DNA from 4 places in the Methylobacterium sp. Leaf93 genome. Region 1 is predicted to be linked to each of the others. Evidence: predicted binding sites of a transcription regulator. Region 1 holds the regulator's gene; each other region holds the start of a gene.
What was found. The regulator LexA, encoded in region 1, represses DNA repair genes until DNA is damaged. The targets are predictions, from matches to a motif close to TGTTCNNNNTGTGTTCNG.
Positions count from the first base shown of each region.

Region 2: the regulator LexA is predicted to act here: its motif matches at 2,437-2,454, upstream of ASF26_RS13350 (UvrD-helicase domain-containing protein).
Region 3: the regulator LexA is predicted to act here: its motif matches at 1,460-1,477, upstream of parE (DNA topoisomerase IV subunit B).
Region 4: the regulator LexA is predicted to act here: its motif matches at 1,239-1,256, upstream of dinB (DNA polymerase IV).

Region 1 is NZ_LMMS01000009.1:6,684-11,556, reverse strand. It holds gene ASF26_RS07905 (ComEC/Rec2 family competence protein) at 1-1,750, shown strand, start outside; gene lexA (transcriptional repressor LexA) at 1,744-2,481, opposite strand; gene ASF26_RS07895 (GntR family transcriptional regulator) at 2,898-3,590, opposite strand; gene oxc (oxalyl-CoA decarboxylase) at 4,250-4,873, shown strand, end outside.
Region 2 is NZ_LMMS01000023.1:344,142-349,014, reverse strand. It holds gene ASF26_RS13360 (AsmA family protein) at 1-1,884, opposite strand, end outside; gene ASF26_RS13355 (hypothetical protein) at 2,072-2,323, opposite strand; gene ASF26_RS13350 (UvrD-helicase domain-containing protein) at 2,465-4,870, shown strand.
Region 3 is NZ_LMMS01000027.1:326,007-330,879, reverse strand. It holds gene ASF26_RS17525 (PhoX family phosphatase) at 1-1,305, shown strand, start outside; gene parE (DNA topoisomerase IV subunit B) at 1,491-3,581, shown strand; gene ASF26_RS17515 (porin family protein) at 3,874-4,716, opposite strand.
Region 4 is NZ_LMMS01000004.1:56,539-61,411, reverse strand. It holds gene dinB (DNA polymerase IV) at 74-1,165, opposite strand; gene ASF26_RS05610 (response regulator) at 1,597-2,001, shown strand; gene ASF26_RS23045 (PAS domain-containing protein) at 2,141-4,300, shown strand; gene ASF26_RS23040 (sensor histidine kinase) at 4,352-4,873, shown strand, end outside.

The sequences.
Region 1 (4,873 bases):
AAAGGCGCTCACCCTGAAGCCCGGCGATTACATCTCGGCGACGGCGCGGCTCCTGCCCCCGCCCGAGGCGGCCCGGCCCGGCGGATACGATTTCGCGCGCGATGCCTACTTTCGCGGGATCGGCGCCGTCGGCTCCCTCGTGGGCAAGATCGAGGTGAAGCCTCCGCCGAGACCCTTGCCCTGGCAGGTCTCGCTCGCCGCTGCCGTAGACGATGCGCGCAACGCGCTGACCCGGCGGATCACCGATGCCAATGGCGGGCAGGCCGGCGCGGTGGCCGCGGCCCTGGTAACGGGTAAGCGCGGCCTTATCAATGCCGAGACCAACGATGTCCTGCGCGCGGCGGGGATCTACCACGTGGTCTCGATTTCTGGGCTCCACATGGTACTCGCTGCCGGAGTGGTGTTCTGGCTCGTTCGCGCGCTCCTCGCCCTCGTCCCGGGCCTCGCCCTCATCTGGCCGATCAAGAAGATCGCCGCCGGTTTCGCCATGGTCGGCGTCACCGCCTATTGCGTCTTCTCGGGCTGGGACATCGCCGCCGAGCGGTCGCTCATCATGACCCTCGTGATGCTGGGCGCGATCCTCGTGGATCGTCCGGCGCTCAGCATGCGCAACCTCGCCCTGGCCGCGCTGATCGCCCTCGCGCGCGAGCCCGACGGACTTCTCGGCCCGAGCTTCCAAATGTCTTTCGGCGCGGTGGCCGGCCTCATCGCCTGCGCTGGCACGCTCAATCGTTGGATGCCGCCACGCGAAGGCGATAGCCTAGTGGGGCGCGCATGGCGGTTCCTCGCCGTCGCGGTCCTTGGCACCTTGGCGACGACCATGGTGGCCCAGATCGCGACGGCGCCGTTCGCGACCTATCATTTCCAGACTGTCCAGCCGTTCGGCATCGTCGGCAACGCCCTGACCTTGCCCCTCGTATCTCTGGCGGTGATGCCGGCGGCGGTGCTCGGAATCCTCGTCTATCCCTTTGCCCTCGATCAGCCGGTCTGGTGGGCCATGGGGTTCGCGGTACGGGGGATGCTCACGATCTCCGGGTGGATCAGCGGGTTTGGCCACGCCACCCTCGTCGTTCCGGCCTATGGCAGCACGGCCCTCTGCCTGCTGGCCCTCGCCCTGCTCCTGCTGACGCTCCCCGTGTCGGGGCTGCGCTGGATCGGACTCGCTCCGGCCGCTCTCGGCGTCGCCCTCGCCGCCACACCACCGCGCTACGACCTCTACATCGATCGGGAGGGTGGGGGCGCGGCCCTGCGCGACCTTGACGGCCGACTGGCCATCCTCGGAAACCCGCCCGCGTTCGTCCTCGAACAATGGCTCAAGGCGGACGGCGATTCTCGGAAGGCCGGTGCCATATCTGCCTCCACGAAAAGCCGTTGCGATACGGTCGGCTGCACCGCAGGGACGGAGACGCGGCGCATCGTGGCGCTCGTCAAGGACAAGCGGGCCTTTGCAGAGGATTGTGAGAGGGCAAACATCATCATAGCCCGCCGCGACGCTCCCAAAGGATGCCGCGCCGGCCTCATCGTCGATCGGGCGTTCCTGGCGGAGCGGGGGGCGACTGCCGTTCGCTTCGGGCCGGACGGTCCTGTCGCGACATCGGCACGCGTACCGAACGTCGGGGCTCCATGGCGACGGGCCATGGGTGATGCCTCGCCTGTGCCCTCTACACCGGCCGAGATCGCGAAACCATCGGATCCCGAGATAGACGAAGGCGACCTATTGCCGGACACGCCCTCGGATCGGCCTCAGTAGCGGCGGACGAGGCTGACCAGGCGACCCTGGATCTGTACGCGGTCGGGACCCAGCACCCTCGTCTCATAGGCGGGGTTGGCGGCCTCCAGGGCGATGGAGGAACCGCGACGACGCAGGCGTTTCAGAGTGGCTTCCTCATCGTCGATGAGGGCCACGATGATGTCCCCCGTATTCGCGGTGTCCTGCTTCTTGATCACCACCAGATCGCCGTCGAGAATACCCGCTTCGATCATCGAATCGCCGCGCACCTCAAGAGCATAATGCTCGCCCCCCGACAGGAAGTCGGGAGACAGCGTGACCGAGTGACTTTGATTCTGGATCGCCGAGATCGGCGTACCGGCCGCGATCCGGCCCATGACTGGGATGGTGATGGCCCGGCCGGTCTCGTCCTGAGCCTGGGTCGTGGGCTGGCGCATGGATGGCGTCGCTTTGGACCGTCCGCCTTCGACGACGCTGGGCGTAAAACGGCGGACTTCGCCAGCGGGAGCCGGCTTCGGCGCGGGGGCGCCGGTCAGGCTTTCGGGCATCCGGATCACCTCGATCGCCCTGGCCCTATTCGGCAGGCGCCGCAGGAACCCACGCTCTTCGAGGGCCGTGATCAGCCGGTGGATGCCCGATTTCGACTTGAGATCGAGTGCGTCCTTCATCTCGTCGAACGACGGCGGGACGCCACTCTCCTGCATTCTCTGCTGAATGAATTGGAGAAGATCCAGCTGCTTACGCGTCAACATACAGATCACTCTTCCACCGAAGCCAATGGCCGCGACTAACGCCGCCGAAACAAAACACGAACACGGTAGACGTTCTGGAAGTGTTCTGCAAGGGTTCCGTTAACGCGATGGTAGAGTTTGTTCCTCGGCTGAAATTCGCCGCCATCCCGGCACCGGAACTCGGCTGCCGGTTCGCACCTCGCAAGTTCGTTCGATCCCGACACCATCCGATCCCGAGGGCTGTTCGCCCCGGCGTGGTCGTTCAATAGAGACGGTGCCACCGGTTGCCGGCTTCGCCTGAGAATCGGGAATCCGGCTCGACCGCAGCGACGGACCGGCGAGCCGATACAGCACCCTCAATCCGACCGGAGCCGGATGTCCTGGCTCATTCGCCGACCTCGATGGTCGCAGCGACCAAAAACCGGCGACGATGCCGTTCAGTCGAGATAGTCGCCGTACTTCTCCACATGGCTAGCGAGCCCGAGGCCGTGCTCGCGCACGAGGCGTTCGGCCAGTTCCGCATCGCGCGCCTCGAGCGCCTTGATGATCGCCACGTGTTCCTTGATCGAGTTGGCGGCGCGGTCGCCCTGGCGCATGGCCGTGTTGCGGATTCCGCGAACATGCATGAGGAGATTGCTCGTGATGTCCTTGATCACATCGCACTGGCCCAGCGAAATGATCTTCTGATGGAAGCGGATATTGGCTTCCGAATACTCGTCGAGATGATCCGACGGACGACCCTCGTAAAACTCCGGGAAATGCTCGCGCAGGCAGTGCAACTGCTCGTCTGTGGCTCGCTCGCAGGCGAGGCGAGCGGCCATGCTCTCCAGGGCCGACCAAGCCTGGATCATGCTGACGATCTCCTTCTTCGACTTCTTTATCACGAAGACGCCGCGCCGGGCCTCGAACCGTACGAAACCTTCCTGCTCGAGTACCGTCAGCGCTTCGCGCACCGGGGTGCGGCTCACTCCCAGGTTGAGAGACAGCTTCCTCTCGTCGAGCCTCACCTCCTCGCGCTGATTATAGATGTTCATATTCGTAATTGCCTCCTTGAGCGCGTCGTAGGCCAATGCACGCAAGCTCGAAGTCGCCACGATGGGTTTTACTTGAAACGTATCCGTCTTAACCATTTTTAACACCTAGAATGATTTCAACTCGCACACAGGGTCGAGCACACTTGGTGTGAAGCATGCCAAACCCGCGTTCGAAATACAAGGAACGCTTCGGGTCAAAGAAATCCTTCAGCGCAAGAATAGGAACACCTCTTGTCCAAGCAATCTGGAGGACATGCATTCGGTCGCTGAGGCCGCGGTCATGCGGCGCTCGCCATCCTCCCGTTCGTTTCGGCGCCGTACGCTCGCTGAAGCGCGGCCAAACCGGCAAGATCCTGCAAAACTGTTTGACAGTTGGTATTTGGTATGCCACCAACTATCAGCAGATCGGGGGGATATGACCGGCTCGCAGACCGGTAAGAGCGAGGTCCGGACGATGCTTCCAGCGGGTTGGCGGTGGTATCCCAGCACATCGTCGACAGAGAAATATGCATTATAAATCGAGATGCGCCGTGATGGTTGGTTCGAAAAGCGCCGGTAGAGCCTACAAGGTCAGCATGAGCTGTTTGCTTGAAGAGGTCATAATTTTTTCGGTCTGACTTAAGAAAAATACAGGTTCGCCGAGACCTGTGGTCGCGGACGCCCTCGCCTCGCGATGGGGACGTCACCTCGTCGGCCCGCCTGCCCAGCGGGTCGCAAATCATAACAAAAGAGCGAAGAATCAGGGAGAGAACACGATGTCCGCTTTGGCCCAGAGAATTGATGTCGACGTTTCGGCAGAGCCTGAGCTCACCGATGGCTTTCATCTCGTCATCGATGCGTTGAAGCTCAACGATATTCATACGATCTACGGTGTGCCCGGCATTCCGATCACCGATCTCGGTCGTCTCGCCCAGGCGGCGGGCATGCGTGTCATCTCCTTCCGCCATGAGCAGCATGCCGGCAATGCGGCCGCCATAGCGGGCTTCCTCACGAAGAAGCCCGGTATCTGTCTCACGGTTTCCGCCCCCGGCTTCCTCAACGGTCTGACGGCGCTCGCCAACGCCACCACCAATTGCTTCCCGATGATCCTCATCTCCGGCTCGTCCGAGCGCGAGATCGTCGACCTGCAGCAGGGCGATTACGAGGAGATGGATCAGCTTGCCATCGCCAAGCCGCTGTGCAAGGCGGCCTTCCGCGTGCTTCACGCCGCCGATATCGGCATCGCCGTCGCCCGTGCCATCCGCGCGGCCGTGTCCGGCCGCCCAGGCGGCGTCTATCTCGACCTTCCCGCCAAACTATTCAGCCAGGTGATGGAGGCAGAGGCCGGCGCCAAATCCCTGGTCAAGGTCATCGATGCGGCCCCGGCGCAGCTGCCGGCC
Region 2 (4,873 bases), on a different contig from region 1:
GGCGTCCCCGGCCTCGCGCTCCAGGGTCACGGCGAGATCAAGGGCACCGGCCCGGAGGAAGCCGGGGATCATCCGGGCCTCGGCGATCCAGGTCCTGTCGAGGAGGGCGATGAGGGGGGCGGCCACCGGCGCCCACATCCGGCCGGCGATGCGGCCGGACCCATCAGGGGCGATGCGGCCGGAGAGCTTGGCGTTGGCGCCGGCCACATCCGTGACGTCGAGGCTGCCGACATTGAGGCTCGCCCCGTCCGATTGGATGCTCGCGGCGATGGTCCCATTGCCCGAACGCGCCCCGGCCGGCCCGTAGCGCACGTCCCGCGCCTGGATCGTCAGGCCGATATCGTGGTCGTGGAGGCCGGACAGGGCACTACCGAAGGAGGGCAGGGCGGCGATGTCGATGCCCTGCGCCGAGAGCTGCGCGTCGAAGCGGCCGCGCCCGCCCGCCTCCGCCTGGGTGTAGCGGGCGTTGCCGGTGATCCGCGCCTCGCCGAGGGAGAGCCGCAGGTTGCGCAGCGACAGCGACGGGCTCGCCGTCGAGAGGTCCGCGGATGCCTGGATCGGGCGCCCGTCCATCACCGCGACGGCCGGGCCGCCGAGGCCGAACTTGCGCAGGTAGCGTCCGAACCCGTCCGAGGCGGCGGCGTCGAGGGAAACGCTGCCCGTGAACCGGAGGGCAGGCTGCGTATCGAACTCACCGGATGCGGTGAGCGCAGCCTCGCCCGGTGCTGTCACCGAGAAGCGCCGAAGTGCGAGCCCCCCCGTCCGGTCGAACGTGCCGGACAGTTGAAGCTTCGTCCAATCGTCGAGACCGAGGGCGACGCTCTCGATGCCGAGATCGAGATCGACCATCATCGGCAACTCGGAACTTGCCCGCGGCATCCCGCGCGCCAGGAGAGCCTGTCCTCCCGTCGAGATCAGGAAGGCATCGAGGTCCAGGCGGCGCGTCTCGAGGGTCAGTGCCGCCCGCCAGGCCCGCAGGTCGATCCGCCCGGTGCCGGCGAGGCGCATGGCCTGACCGCCGGGATCGATCTCGGCCTTCACGTCGGAGAAGCGCACGATGGGGCCACGCGCCTTGAACGTTCCGCCCAGCGAGAACGGCAGGTAGGCGCCCGCCGCCTGGACCGGCGGCCCGACCACGACCCGCGCCGTGCCTTCCGCCTTCGGGATCATCGCGCGCAGAGCGTCCCCGGCCGCCTCAGGCTCGCCCGGCATCGCATCGAGGCGGATGCGGGCATCGGCCTCGAAACGCGGATGGGTGTCGCCGCCGCCCGAGATCTTCACCGCGACGCTGCCGTCCTCCGCGGGCTCGCCGGTGGCGACCCGGAAGGCGACCGCGCCGCTCACCCCCTCGATCCGCCAGGGGCCGAGCAGCCGGGGCGCCGAGAGGTGCACCGTCTCGGCGCGGACCTGATCGGTGCGGCCGCTCTGCGGCACGAGGGTCGTCAGCACGACCTGTCCGATCGTCAGGTCCTCGATGGCGAGGTCCTGGTCGGCGAGGGTCCGGTAGAGGTCGGCGGGCAGGCGGATCGCGTCGTCGTCGCTGATCGGAAGCTTGATCTCGGCCCGGCCGATCCGCGTCTCGGTGAAGCGGATGTCTCCCGTCAGCAGCGGCGTGAGGCCGATTTCGGCCCCAACGGACTGGAGGTCGAGGGCCGGCTTGTCGGCCTGTCCGCCGATACGGAGGCGATCGACGCTCAATCGCGGCGAGGGCAGGAGCCTGACGCCGATCCGCCCTTCGGTCCGTGCGTCGAGGCCGAGGGATCGCCCGATCGCCCGGTCCACCAGCGTGCGGTAGCTTTCCCAGGCCACGAGGGGCGGGACCGCGAGGGCCGCGACGAGGATCAGGATGACGGCGCCCGCCAGCGCGGTCAGGATGTCTCGCACCGTCTTGGTTTCCGCCTCGCTCCGGCCCGGTCTCGGGGCCTGCCATGGGGCGGGCACACGGTCTCAACCGGACGTCATGCCCGGTTCGTGCCCCCACCCCATGCGGCATAGCACACCGATCCCGGATGCGCGCCAGGGTCGAACCCCGCGGTCAACAGGTGCCGGGCTTCACCCTTGACCGGTCCGATCAGCGGCGCGGGGCGATGCCGGGGCCGATCGGCGCCGGACGGGTGATCTCGTTGCGCTGCATCTGCATGCGGATCTGGTTGTTCTCGAACTGCTGCTGGTGCCGGACGCCGCGAATCTCGCTCTGTCTGGAGAGACGGTCATTGGTCTCGTTCAGCGACCGCGTGCCGGGGGACTGGGCCATGGCCGGAGATAAAGCGAGGCCGCCCGCCAGGGCCGCGAGGGAGAGGACGGACAAAGAACGCGTGTGCATGGCGGACCTTCTGTGATGATGGCCGGGATATGGTGAGACGACGCCCGAGATGAAACCGGAGTTCCGTATTCCGGCCGAGGGCGGGGCGGCCACTTTGTCCCGACCCTCGACGCCGTTCGCGTTTTGGTCCAGGGAGGCAGCATGAAACAGCATCCCGACGCAGCGGCGGCGTCCGTGCCGGCGCCGGCCTCCGGCGTGGCGGCCGAGGCCGCGCAGAGCTCCATCGCCGCCCGCGCCATGGCCTCCCTCAGGCCGCAGGGCTCGCCCTATCTCGAAGGGCTGAACCCCGAGCAACGCCGCGCCGTCGAGACGACGGAAGGGCCGGTCCTCGTCCTCGCGGGCGCGGGTACCGGCAAGACCCGGGTGCTCACCACGCGAATCGCCCATCTGGTCTCGACCGGTAAGGCGCGGCCTTTCGACATCCTGTCGGTGACCTTCACCAACAAGGCCGCCCGCGAGATGAAGCACCGTATCGGTGCCCTCATCGGCCCGGCCGGGGAGGGGATGCCCTGGCTCGGCACGTTCCATTCCATCGGCACCAAGATCCTGCGCCGGCACGCCGAGATGGTGGGCCTGAAATCCGATTTCACGATCCTGGGGATGGACGACCAGCTTCGCCTGATGAAGCAGGTCATCGTCGACCAGAACATCGACGAGAAGCGCTGGCCCGCCCGCGCCCTGTCCTCGGCCATCGATGGGTGGAAGAATCGCGGGCTCCTGCCCGAGCAGGTGCCTCCCGGCGAGGCGGGGGCCTTCGCCTTCGGCAAGGGCGGCGCCCTCTACACCGCCTATCAGGCCCGGCTCCTGACCCTGAACGCCGCCGATTTCGGTGATCTCCTGCTGCTCTGCCTCAAATTGTGGCGCGAGAACCCGGACGTGCTGGCCAATTACCAGCAGCGTTTCCGCTACATCCTCGTGGACGAGTACCAGGACACCAACGTCGCCCAGTATCTCTGGCTGCGCCTTCTGGCCCAGGGCCACCGCAACGTGGCCTGCGTCGGCGACGACGACCAGTCGATCTATGGCTGGCGCGGGGCGGAAGTCGACAACATCCTACGCTTCGAGCACGATTTCCCCGGCGCGATCGTGGTGAGGCTGGAGCGCAATTACCGCTCCACCGGCCACATCCTCGCCGCCGCCTCGGGGCTCATCGCCAGGAACGAGGGCCGCCTCGGCAAGACCCTTCGTACCGAGGACGTCGCCGGCGAGAAGGTGACGGTGTCCGGCGCATGGGATTCGGAGGAAGAGGCGCGCCAGCTCGGCGAATCCATCGAGAGCCTGCAGGCCAAGCAGCATCCGCTCTCCGAGATCGCCGTGCTGGTGCGCATCTCGGCTCAGATGCGCGAGATCGAGGACCGGTTCGTCCAGCTCGGCCTGCCGTATCGCGTCATCGGCGGCCCGCGCTTCTACGAGCGCGCCGAGATCCGCGATGCGCTGGCCTATCTACGCGTCACCATGAACCCGGCCGACGACCTCGCCTTCGAGCGCATCTTCAACACACCGAAGCGGGGCCTGGGCGACGCCACCCTGCAGATCCTGCACGGTTATTCCCGCTCGCAGCGCGTGCCGCTGCTCCAGGCGGCGCGCAGCCTGATCGAGACCGACGAGCTGAAGCCCCGCGCCCGCTCCGGCGTCCGCGCCCTGGTGGAGAGTTTTTCGCGATGGGCGCGGATGGTCGGCACCCAGCCCCATTCCGAGGTGGCCCAGACCGTCCTGGAGGAATCCGGCTACACCGAGATGTGGCAGAAGGACAAATCCGCCGATGCCGCCGGGCGTCTCGAAAACCTCAAGGAGTTCGTGCGCTCCATGGAGGAGTTCCCCGACATGGCGGCCTTCCTCGAACACGTCTCCCTGGTGATGGAGGCGAGCGAGCAGGAGGGGGCGGACCGGGTCTCGCTGATGACGCTGCATGCCGCCAAGGGGCTCGAATTCGACACGGTGTTCCTGCCCGGCTGGGAGGACGGCCTGTTCCCGAACCAGAGGGCGCTCGACGAGAGCGGCCGGGCCGGGCTCGAGGAGGAGCGCCGCCTCGCCCATGTGGGCCTGACGCGCGCGCGCAAGCGCGCCAAGCTGTCCTTTGCCGTCAACCGGCGCATCCACGGCCTGTGGTCCTCCACGGTGCCGAGCCGCTTCATCGACGAGTTGCCCGCCGACGCCGTCGACGTGGTCGACGCCCCCGCGCATTTCTCCGCCGGTGCCTCGCGCTTCGACCGGAACCCGGCGCCGTTCGGCTCGTCCTACGGGACGCCGGGCTGGCAGCGGGCGCAGGCCAACACCGCGGGAAACCAGGGGTTCGGAGGCGGGGGTGGGCAAGGTTTCGGAAGATCGTCCTCGCCCGGCCGGAGCAATGGCGGCCCGCGCCAGATCGAAGGCGAGCTCGTGGCGAAGTCGACGGGTGCGCCGTCCGCGTTTTCGGATGGTATGCGAGTCTTCCACACCAAGTTCGGCCCCGGCAACGTGGCGGCCGTCGACGGCAACAAGCTGACGGTTGACTTCGATAAGGCCGGCCGCAAGATGGTTCTCGACAGCTTCATCCAGCCAGGGTGAAGC
Region 3 (4,873 bases), on a different contig from region 1:
CCGGCGGCCGGCTCCGATCGGCTGAAGACCACCGACGACCCGTCCGGCCGCGCGGTGAAGGGCATGGTCAACAATTGCGCCGGCGGCACCACACCCTGGGGGACGTGGCTCACCTGCGAGGAGAACATCAACTACTACTTCTCCGGCGCCCTGGCCGAGGGGAGCGCCGAGGCGACCAACCACAAGCGTCTCGGCCTGCCCGGCAACGCCTATGCCTGGGGCCGCTTCCACGAGCGCTTCGACCTGTCCAAGGAACCGAACGAGCCCAACCGCTTCGGCTGGGTGGTGGAGATCGACCCGTTCGATCCCGCCTCCGTCCCGACGAAGCGCACCGCCATGGGCCGGTTCAAGCACGAGGGCGCCGCCGGCATCGTCTCGAAGAGTGGTCGGTACGTCGTCTACCAGGGCGACGACGAGCGTTTCGACTACGTCTACAAGTTCGTGACGGATGCGGCCGTGAACCTCTCCGACCGGGCGGCCAACCGCGACATCCTCGATTCCGGCACGCTGCACGTCGCCCGGTTCGATGCCGACGGGCGCGGGGCCTGGATGCCCCTGGTGTTCGGACAGGGTCCGCTCACACCCGAAAACGGGTTCACCGCCCAGGCCGACGTGCTCATCGAGGCCCGGCGCGCCAGCGACCTCCTCGGAGCCACCAAGATGGACCGTCCGGAGGATGTCGAGGCCAACCCGAAGACCGGCAAGGTCTACGTGATGCTGACCAACAACGGGAAGCGCAAGGCGGGCGACGTGAACGCCGCCAACCCGCGGCCCGACAACCGCTTCGGCCACATCGTCGAACTGACCCCGGACGACGGCGACCACGCGGCCTCGGGCTTCGCCTGGGAAATCCTCGTCAAATGCGGCGATCCCTCCATCGCGGCGGTCGGCGCCACCTTCTCCTCGGCGACGACGAAGGACGGCTGGTTCGGCATGCCGGACAATTGCTCGGTGGACGGGCAGGGACGGCTTTGGGTCGCCACCGACGGGAACTCGCCGTCGAAGACGGGGCGCAACGACGGCATCTGGGCGATGGAGACGGAAGGGCAGGGACGGGGCACGGGCAAGCATTTCTTCAGGGTTCCGAACGGCGCCGAAATGTGCGGCCCCTACTTCACCCCCGACGACACCACGTTCTTCGTCGCCGTGCAGCATCCCGGCGAGGCCGACGAGGAGGATCCAAAGGCCATGCCCGCCACCTTCGAGGCGCCCTCCACCCGCTGGCCGGATTTCATCGACGGGATGCCGCCCCGCCCCGCCATCGTCGCGATCACCAGGCGTGGAGGTGGCCGGGTCGGAAGCTGACGGGGCGACGCGATCGCCCCCTGCGGCCAAGGGGGGGGCAGGCGTGGCCGAGCCCGCCGCTTCCGGTACCCCGGCGACACAGCATTAACGGAATTGGCGCAAGCTGCGCAGGAACACCGGGAGAGCGACCGCCGACGAGGGCGGCATCGCTTCACGTTTCCGTTTCGTTCCTGTATGGTTGGCCCATGACTCAGCGCGAGACCTCACGTCAGGCCGTTCCGGCCCCCGCCGGCGGCCGGCCGAGCGACCTGTTCGCGGGTGGTCAAGCGCCCGTGCGCGGCGCGAAGGCCGCTTCGGCGGCGCGCGCTCCCCTCGACAGAGCACCGGTCGATGCGGCGGAAGCCGGCTACGACGCCTCATCGATCGAGGTGTTGGAAGGCCTGGAGCCGGTCCGGCGCCGGCCGGGCATGTATATCGGCGGTACCGACGAGCGCGCCCTGCATCACCTCTTCGCCGAGGTGATCGACAATTCCATGGACGAGGCGGTGGCGGGCCATGCCAGCTACATCGAGGTGGAGTTGGAGGAGACCGGCCACCTCGTCATCACCGACAATGGCCGCGGCATTCCGGTGGACCCGCACCCGAAATTTCCGGGCAAATCCGCCCTCGAAGTGATCATGACCACGCTGCATGCGGGCGGCAAGTTCGACTCGAAGGTCTATGAGACCTCCGGCGGCCTGCACGGTGTCGGCATCTCCGTGGTCAACGCCCTCTCCGACATCCTCGAAGTCGAGGTGGCCCGAAGCCAGGTTCTCTATCGCCAGACCTTTTCGCGGGGCCATGTCCAGGGTCCGCTGGAAACCGTCGGCCGGGTGCAGAACCGGCGCGGCACGCGGGTGCGCTTCCACCCCGATGCGCAGATCTTCGGGGCGCTGAAGTTCGATCCGCGCCGGCTGTTCAAGATGGCGCGCTCCAAGGCCTACCTGTTCGGCGGCGTCGAGATCCGCTGGCGCTGTGCCCCCGCCCTGCTGGAGGGCATCGCCGACGTGCCGGCCGAGACGGTGCACCGCTTCCCCGGCGGCCTGCGCGACTATCTCGCCCGCGACCTCGACGGCAAGGAGCTCGTCACCGACGCGGTCTTCGCCGGCAAGGTGACGAAGCCCGGCGGCCACGGCTCCCTCGAATGGGCCGTCGCCTGGATGGTGGTGGAAGACGGGGTCTCGCACTCCTACTGCAACACGATTCCCACCGCCGAGGGCGGCACCCACGAGAGCGGCCTGCGCGTGGCCCTGCTGCGCGCCCTGCGCGAGCATGCCGAGCGCGTCGGCCAAGCCAAGCGGATGACCTCGGTCACCACCGACGACGTGATGGCGACCTGCGCCTCGATGCTCTCGGTCTTCATCCGCGAGCCAGAATTCCAAGGCCAGACCAAAGACAAGCTCGCCACGGTGGAAGCCTCGCGCATCGTCGAGACGGCGATCCGTGACGCGTTCGACCACTGGCTCGCCGCCTCCCCGGCCCAGGCCAACAAGCTCCTCGACTGGGTGATCGACCGGGCCGAGGAGCGCCTGCGCCGACGCCAGGAGAAGGAGGTCGCGCGCAAATCCGCGACCCGCAAGCTGCGCCTGCCGGGCAAGCTCGCCGACTGCTCGAAGGCGGGTACGGCCGGCTCGGAAATCTTCATCGTCGAGGGCGATTCCGCCGGCGGCTCGGCCAAGCAAGCGCGCGACCGCGCCAGCCAGGCCATCCTGCCCCTGCGCGGCAAGATCCTCAACGTGGCCTCGGCCAGTCGGGACAAGATGGGCGCCAACCAGCTCATCTCCGACCTGACCCAGGCGCTCGGTTGCGGCACGGGCAACGGCTACAAGGGCGAGGACCTTCGTTACGAGAAGGTCATCATCATGACCGACGCGGATGTCGACGGCGCCCACATCGCCTCGCTGCTGATCACCTTCTTCTACCGGCAGATGCCCAAGCTCATCGACAAGGGCCATCTCTATCTCGCGATCCCGCCGCTCTACCGGCTCACCCACGGCGCCAAGACGGTCTATGCCCGTGACGACGCCGACAAGGAGCGCGTGATCAAGACCGTCTTCAAGGGCGGTAAAGTGGAGATCAGCCGCTTCAAGGGCCTAGGCGAGATGATGCCGGCGCAGTTGAAGGAGACCACGATGGACCCCAAGAAGCGCACGCTCCTGCGCGTGGCTGTCCTCGACGAGGCGCGGGATTCCACCGGCGATGCCGTGGAGCGGCTGATGGGCAACAAGCCGGAAGCCCGCTTTGCCTTCATCTCCGAGCGTGCCGCCTTCGCCGACGAGGCGACACTCGACATCTGAGGACAGGCGGGGCGCGAGTTCGGCCTATCCGAGCCGCCTCTCTTCCCGGGAGTGGAGCGCCAACGGAGTCGGAGGCGAAGAGCCGCGCGGCGCCCCCCCAGCCGCAGACGCGGCACATCCCGCGATGAACTCCAAATCACCCTTCGCTTGCGCTCCGGACGTCCGGACCAGGGTGAATTGCGAGAGAGGTCCGTCAACGCAAAAAACCCGGCCGCGAGGCCGGGTTTTTCACGTGGACGATCCCGATGCCGCGCGATCCTCAATGAGGACCGCGCGACGATCATGGACGATCCTAGTAGGTGCCGAACTTGTAGTTCAGGCCGGCGCGGACGACGGCGAACTCGTCGTCGCGACGACCGGTGCTGACCGAGCGCGCAACCGAGTTATCGGAGGTGTCGATGATGAAGGCGCCCCGATTGCGGTTGCCGCGATCGAGGTTCACGTACAGGCCTTCGACCTTCAACGTCACAGCGGAAGCGCGGAAGAAGTTGAAGAACGACTCGGTGGGAAGAGCGTATTCGATACCACCGCCCACGGCGTAGCCGGTGCGGAAGTCGTCGTTGCCGCGGAAGCCGCCGAAGTCACGATCAGCGCTGCCGGCGCCGTAGGCGAAGCCGCCGGTGCCGTACACGAGGGTGCGGTCGAAGGCGTAGCCGAGACGACCGCGGACGGTCCCGAAATAGTCGAGGCTGGAGAGACCGCGCGGATCGTTGACGGCGAAGGCGGGAGTGGTGAGAACACCCGAGTCACGACGCTTGGAGCCGAAATCGAGGTACTGGGCGTCAGCTTCGATACCGACGACGACACCCGAACCCGGGGTGAACTGGTAGTTGTAGCCGATCTGCGCGCCGCCGGTGAAACCGTCCTGGCTGTCCTTGCGGAACGTGGCGGTCTGAGCGAGGCCGTTCGCGGTGACCTGCTGACCACCAATCGAACCGGGAACGGTGAAGCTGCGGGTGCTGTCGGAACCCGTGCTGAAAGCGTAACCGGCGTTAACACCGGCGTAGAAGCCCGTCCACGTGAAGACCGGGACCGGAACGAAGACCGGCGGGGCGGCGCGACGGGGAAGGTCGGCGGCCGAAGCGACAGCAGTCAGGCCGGCGAGAACGGTCGTAGCGAGAAGCAGTCTTTTCATTGTGTGTCTGGTCCTGATGGGCATTAAGCCTAGGTGCTTGTAGGCTCGGACGGGCGTGAGGTCTGTCGCATTCCTGCAACAACATCCATCGAATACAGCGGCACCCGTCAACGAAGGGTAAAGGTTAGGCGCAAGTGAGGAACGAGAGACTGGTGAC
Region 4 (4,873 bases), on a different contig from region 1:
CAGATAGGGCCGCCGGGGTTGCGCGGCAATCGCCGCACATTCCTGCCCGGTACCTGCCTGCCCGGTACCTGCATCAGATCGCGAGCCCGAGCTGGCGCGGTCCCTCCGTCTCGCTCTGCTGAAGGCCCGACAGGGAGACGCCGAGCAGGCGAACGCTGCGGCGGAGCGGGAACACCATGCGGAGCAATCCCAGCGCCGTGTGCATCATCGCATCGCGGCCGGCGACCGGGGCCTCGAAGGACTGCGCCCGGGTGATCTGGACGAAATCAGAGAACTTCACCTTCAGCGTGACCGTGCGCCCCGAGACGCCCTTGGCGATGCAGGAGGTCCAGACCTTGTCGATCAGCGGCGCCAGTCGCTCCGCCATGGCGTCGAACTCGGTGAGGTCCTCCGAGAAGGTGGTCTCCGCCCCCACCGATTTGCGGATGCGGTGGGCGCGCACCTGCCGCCCGTCGATGCCGCGCGCCACCGAATGATAATAGGCCGCCGAACTGCCGAAGGCCGCCTGAAGCTCTTCCAGGGAGCGGGCCTTCAGGTCGCGGCCGGTGAGGATGCCGAGGCGCTTCATCTTCGCCTCCGTGACGGGGCCGACGCCGTGGAACCGGCCGATGGCCAGATCCTCGACGAAGCCCGGCCCCATCGCGGGCGTGATCACGAACAGCGCGTCGGGCTTGCGGAAGTCCGAGGCGACCTTGGCGAGGAACTTGTTGTAGGAGACGCCGGCCGAGGCGACGAGGCCGGTCCGCGCGAGGATCTCGGCCCGGATCACCCGCGCCACCTCGGTGGCGGTGGCCAGCCCCTGCAGGTTCTCGGTGACGTCGAGATAGGCTTCGTCGAGGGCCACCGGCTCGATGATCGCGGTATGCTCGGCGAACACCGCACGGATCTCCTCCGAGATCGCCCGGTAGACCTCGAAGCGCGGCTTGACGAAGAGGAGATCGGGGCACAGGCGCCGGGCGGTGACCGAGGGCATGGCCGAGCGGACCCCGAAGACCCGCGCCTCGTAGCTGGCGGCGGCCACCACGCCCCGCTCGCGCGACCCGCCGACCGCGAGGGGCCGGCCTCGCAGGGCCGGATCGTCCCGCTGCTCCACGGACGCGTAGAACGCGTCCATGTCGATATGGATGATCTTGCGGACGGGGGTATCGTCGCCGGGGCTCGACATCGGATCGGGCTGTCACATCGGTGCGCGGGCAATGAGCGGGCGTCGTTGAGCAGACATCGTGGGGAAGGCGCTGTGTTCGTTTTTTGTTCCTCGCGGTTTCAGGGGTCCGGGTCAACCCGGCCGGGGCTGGTGCCGCGGTCTGGACTTTCCCGTGATGGCGCGCATGATGCCCCCCGGTTGTACCGTGCCTCGCGGGGAACGGCCGGAGCCGGGCCGTCGTCCCCGGCTGCATGTAGAGCACGCTCCGACCGGCTCGGCGCCGGAACGACCACCATGATGGAGAAGGACGGCATTCCCCTGCACCCTGGCGCTGCCCCTCTCGGACCGGATACGGGAGAACGAGGATGCCGAGTATCTCACGAAGCGTCTCTCCCGGAACTCCCGCTGCGCCGTCGTCCTTCGAGCGGGGACCGATCGTGATGGGGAGCTTCGTGAGGCACTCCAGGCGGGCTCTCCGGGGACGGCGCATCCTGGTTGTGGAAGACGAGTACTTCCTGGCCGATGAACTGGCGCGGGGCTTGGCCGAGGCCGAAGCGGAAGTGCTCGGTCCCATCGCCACCGTGGACGGCGCCCTCGGCCTCCTCAAGGGGCCGTCCCCGCCCAACGCGGCCATCCTGGATGTGAACCTCGGAGGCGAGGACGTGTATCCGGTGGCCGATGCGCTCCTCGCCCTCGGCGTCCCGTTCCTGTTCACCACCGGCTACGACCAGGCGACGATCCTCGGCCGCTACGCGTCGGCCCGGCTGCTGGAAAAGCCGTTGGATACCGCGGCGGTGTTGCGCGCGCTCGACCTCATCCTCGACGACCGGGCCTCACGGACGGACGCGGCCGGATAGAGTTCGCTCGGCTCCGGAAAAGACATCGGCGGTCATCCGCGCGGGAATTTGATCGAATCCTTGCGCGAGAGTAGAACTCACCATGTGTTCGGCACGCTCGACCGGTGCGACGGCGAGAGAACGGCGAGCGTCGAAAGACATGACACCGACGGTGGTGCCGGTTGGGTTCGCGGGCCTGGATGAGGTCTCGATCACCGATGCGTTGGTGACGCGTCCCGTACGCCCTCCCGACTACGAGGCGGAAGCCCATGCGCTGACCGAACTGGCCCGGGAGTTGGCCGTCAGCCCGGGCACGGTCCTGCAGCGCATCGCGGACCTCCTCGTCGAGATGGGCATGGCCGGGTCGGCCGGGATCAGCGTCCTCGAACCGGGAGAGAGCCCGAAACGCTTCCGCCGGGCCGCGATCGCTGGATCATGGGCCGCGCATCGCGGCGGCACGATCCCCTTCGCCGAAAGCCCCTGCGGCATGGCGGTGACCCGCAACACCCCGCTGCTGTTCTCGCGCCCACATGCCCGCCTCCCGGCCGCCTATGTCGAGCCGCCCATCCAGGAACTCCTGCTGGTGCCGTTCCATGCCGGCGACGAGCCAGTCGGGACGCTCTGGGTCGCCACGCATGACCTCGATCGCACCTTCGACGGCGAGGATCTCAGGCTGCTCACGCGGCTGACGCACTTTGCCTCCGCCGCCTGCGTCATGACCCACGCCCTCGATGAGGCGCGCCCCCAGGGGCTGCGCGGAACGGAAGCGTGGCATCGTGCCGAACTGGAGCGGGAGGTGAGGGAGCGCACGGCCGAGCTGCAGCGGAGCCGTGACCTGCTGCAGGCCACGCTGGACAGCTCCATGGATATGATCCAGGTCTTCGAGGCCGTCCGGGACGCCTCGGGCGAGATCGTCGATTTCCACTGGCGGCTGAACAACCACACCGCGGAACGGACGCTTGGCGAGGTGAGGGGACAAAGCCTGGTCGAACGCAGTCCAGGCGTGGTCCGGGACGGCATCTTCGATGCCTTCCGGCAGGTCGTGGAGACGGGCCGGCCCTCGGTCGCCGAGCGTCGCCATGCGCACGGGCAATGCGACGGCTGGTTCCATCAATCGGTGGTGAAGCTCGGCGACGGCGTGGCGACCACCACCAGGGAGATGACCGCCTGGAAGGAGGCGCAGGAGGAGATCCTGCGTTTGCGCGACGAAGTCGCTCGAACGCAACTGGAGGAGAGCGAGGCGAAGTACCGCCACCTGTTCAACTCCATCGACGAGGGCTTCTGCATCGTCGAAATGATCTTCGACGACCGGCAGCGACCGGTCGACTATCGGTTCCGTTCCGTCAACCCTGCCTTCGATCAGCAGACCGGACTCAGCGACGCCACCGGGCGGACGATGCGAGAACTGCTCCCCGGGCTGGAGGCGAGCTGGTTCGAGACGTTCGGCCGGATCGCGCTCGACGGCGTGGCGGAACGGTTCGAACGCCAGTCCCTCGCTCTCGGGTGCTGGTACGAAGTCTATGCCTTCCGCGTCGGCACCCCCGAACAGCGGCAGGTTGCCCTCCTGTTCAAGGACATCCAGCCTCGCAAGCGCGCCGAGGCGGCGCTGCGCGAGAGCGAGGAGCGGTTCCGTGCCTTCGTCACGGCCAGCTCGGACGTGGTCTACCGGATGACCCCGGACTGGTCCGAGTTGCAGCGGCTGGAGGGGCGCGCCTTCCGGAACGTCCCCGACCAGCCGAACAGGACCTGGCTCGACCGCTACATCCGTCCCGACGATCAAGCGGAGGTCCGTGCCGCCATCGACCGGGCGATGGCGACGAGGTCGATCTTCGAGCTGGAACATGCAGTGATCCGCAGCGACGGTTCGCTCGGCTGGTGCGTGTCACGGGCGGTCCCGACCCTCACCGACACCGGCGAGGTCAAGGAATGGCTGGGGGCGGCCAGCGACGTGACGGCGCGCAGGAACGCCGAGACGGCGTTGCGCGAGAGCGAGGAGCGCCTCAGCCAGTTCGGCGAGGCCTCGTCCGACGTCCTCTGGATGCGCGATGCCGCGACCTTCCAATGGATCTATATCACCCCGGCCTTCGAGACGATCTACGGCCTCGATCGCGTGACGGCCCTCTCCGGCAACCACTTGGTGAGCTGGGCCGAGCTGATCGTGCCGGACGATCGCGAACGGGCGGTGGGGAGCCTGCATTGCGTCCGGGCGGGCGAGCGTGTCACCTTCGAATATCGCGTCAGGCGGCCCAGCGACGGCGGCATCCGCTGGATACGGGACACCGGCTTCCCCATGCGCGACGCCGCCGGCGCGGTGTGCTGAATCGGCGGCGTCGGCCGGGACATCACCGAGGAAAAGGAGACCGCCGAGCATATGAGCGTGCTCGTGGCGGAGTTGCAGCACCGCACCCGCAACCTCATGGGCGTGGTGCGCGCCACCGCGGACAAGACCCTGCGCAACAGCAGCGGCCTCGACGACTTCCGGGAGCGCTACGGCACGCGTCTGGCGGCCCTCGCCCGCGTGCAGGGATTGCTGTCCCGCCTCGCGGAGGGCGAGCGGGTCAGCTTCGACGAGCTGATCCGAAGCGAAGTGGCGGCGCTCGACGGCGAGGCGTCGCGGGTCAGCCTGAGCGGACCGAAGGCGGTGGCGCTGCGCTCGTCGACGGTGCAGATCTTCGCGCTGGCCCTGCATGAACTGGCGACGAACGCGCTGAAATACGGCGCCCTCGCACAACCGCGGGCGCATCTCGATATCCGCTGGCACGTGGAGATTGCTGAACCGGAGCGGGCTCCCTGGCTGCATGTGGATTGGCGTGAGCGCGGCGTGCGGATGCCGGCGCGGGATGGCCTGCCGCAGGGGAGCGGCTCGGGACGCGAACTGATCGAGCGGGCGCTG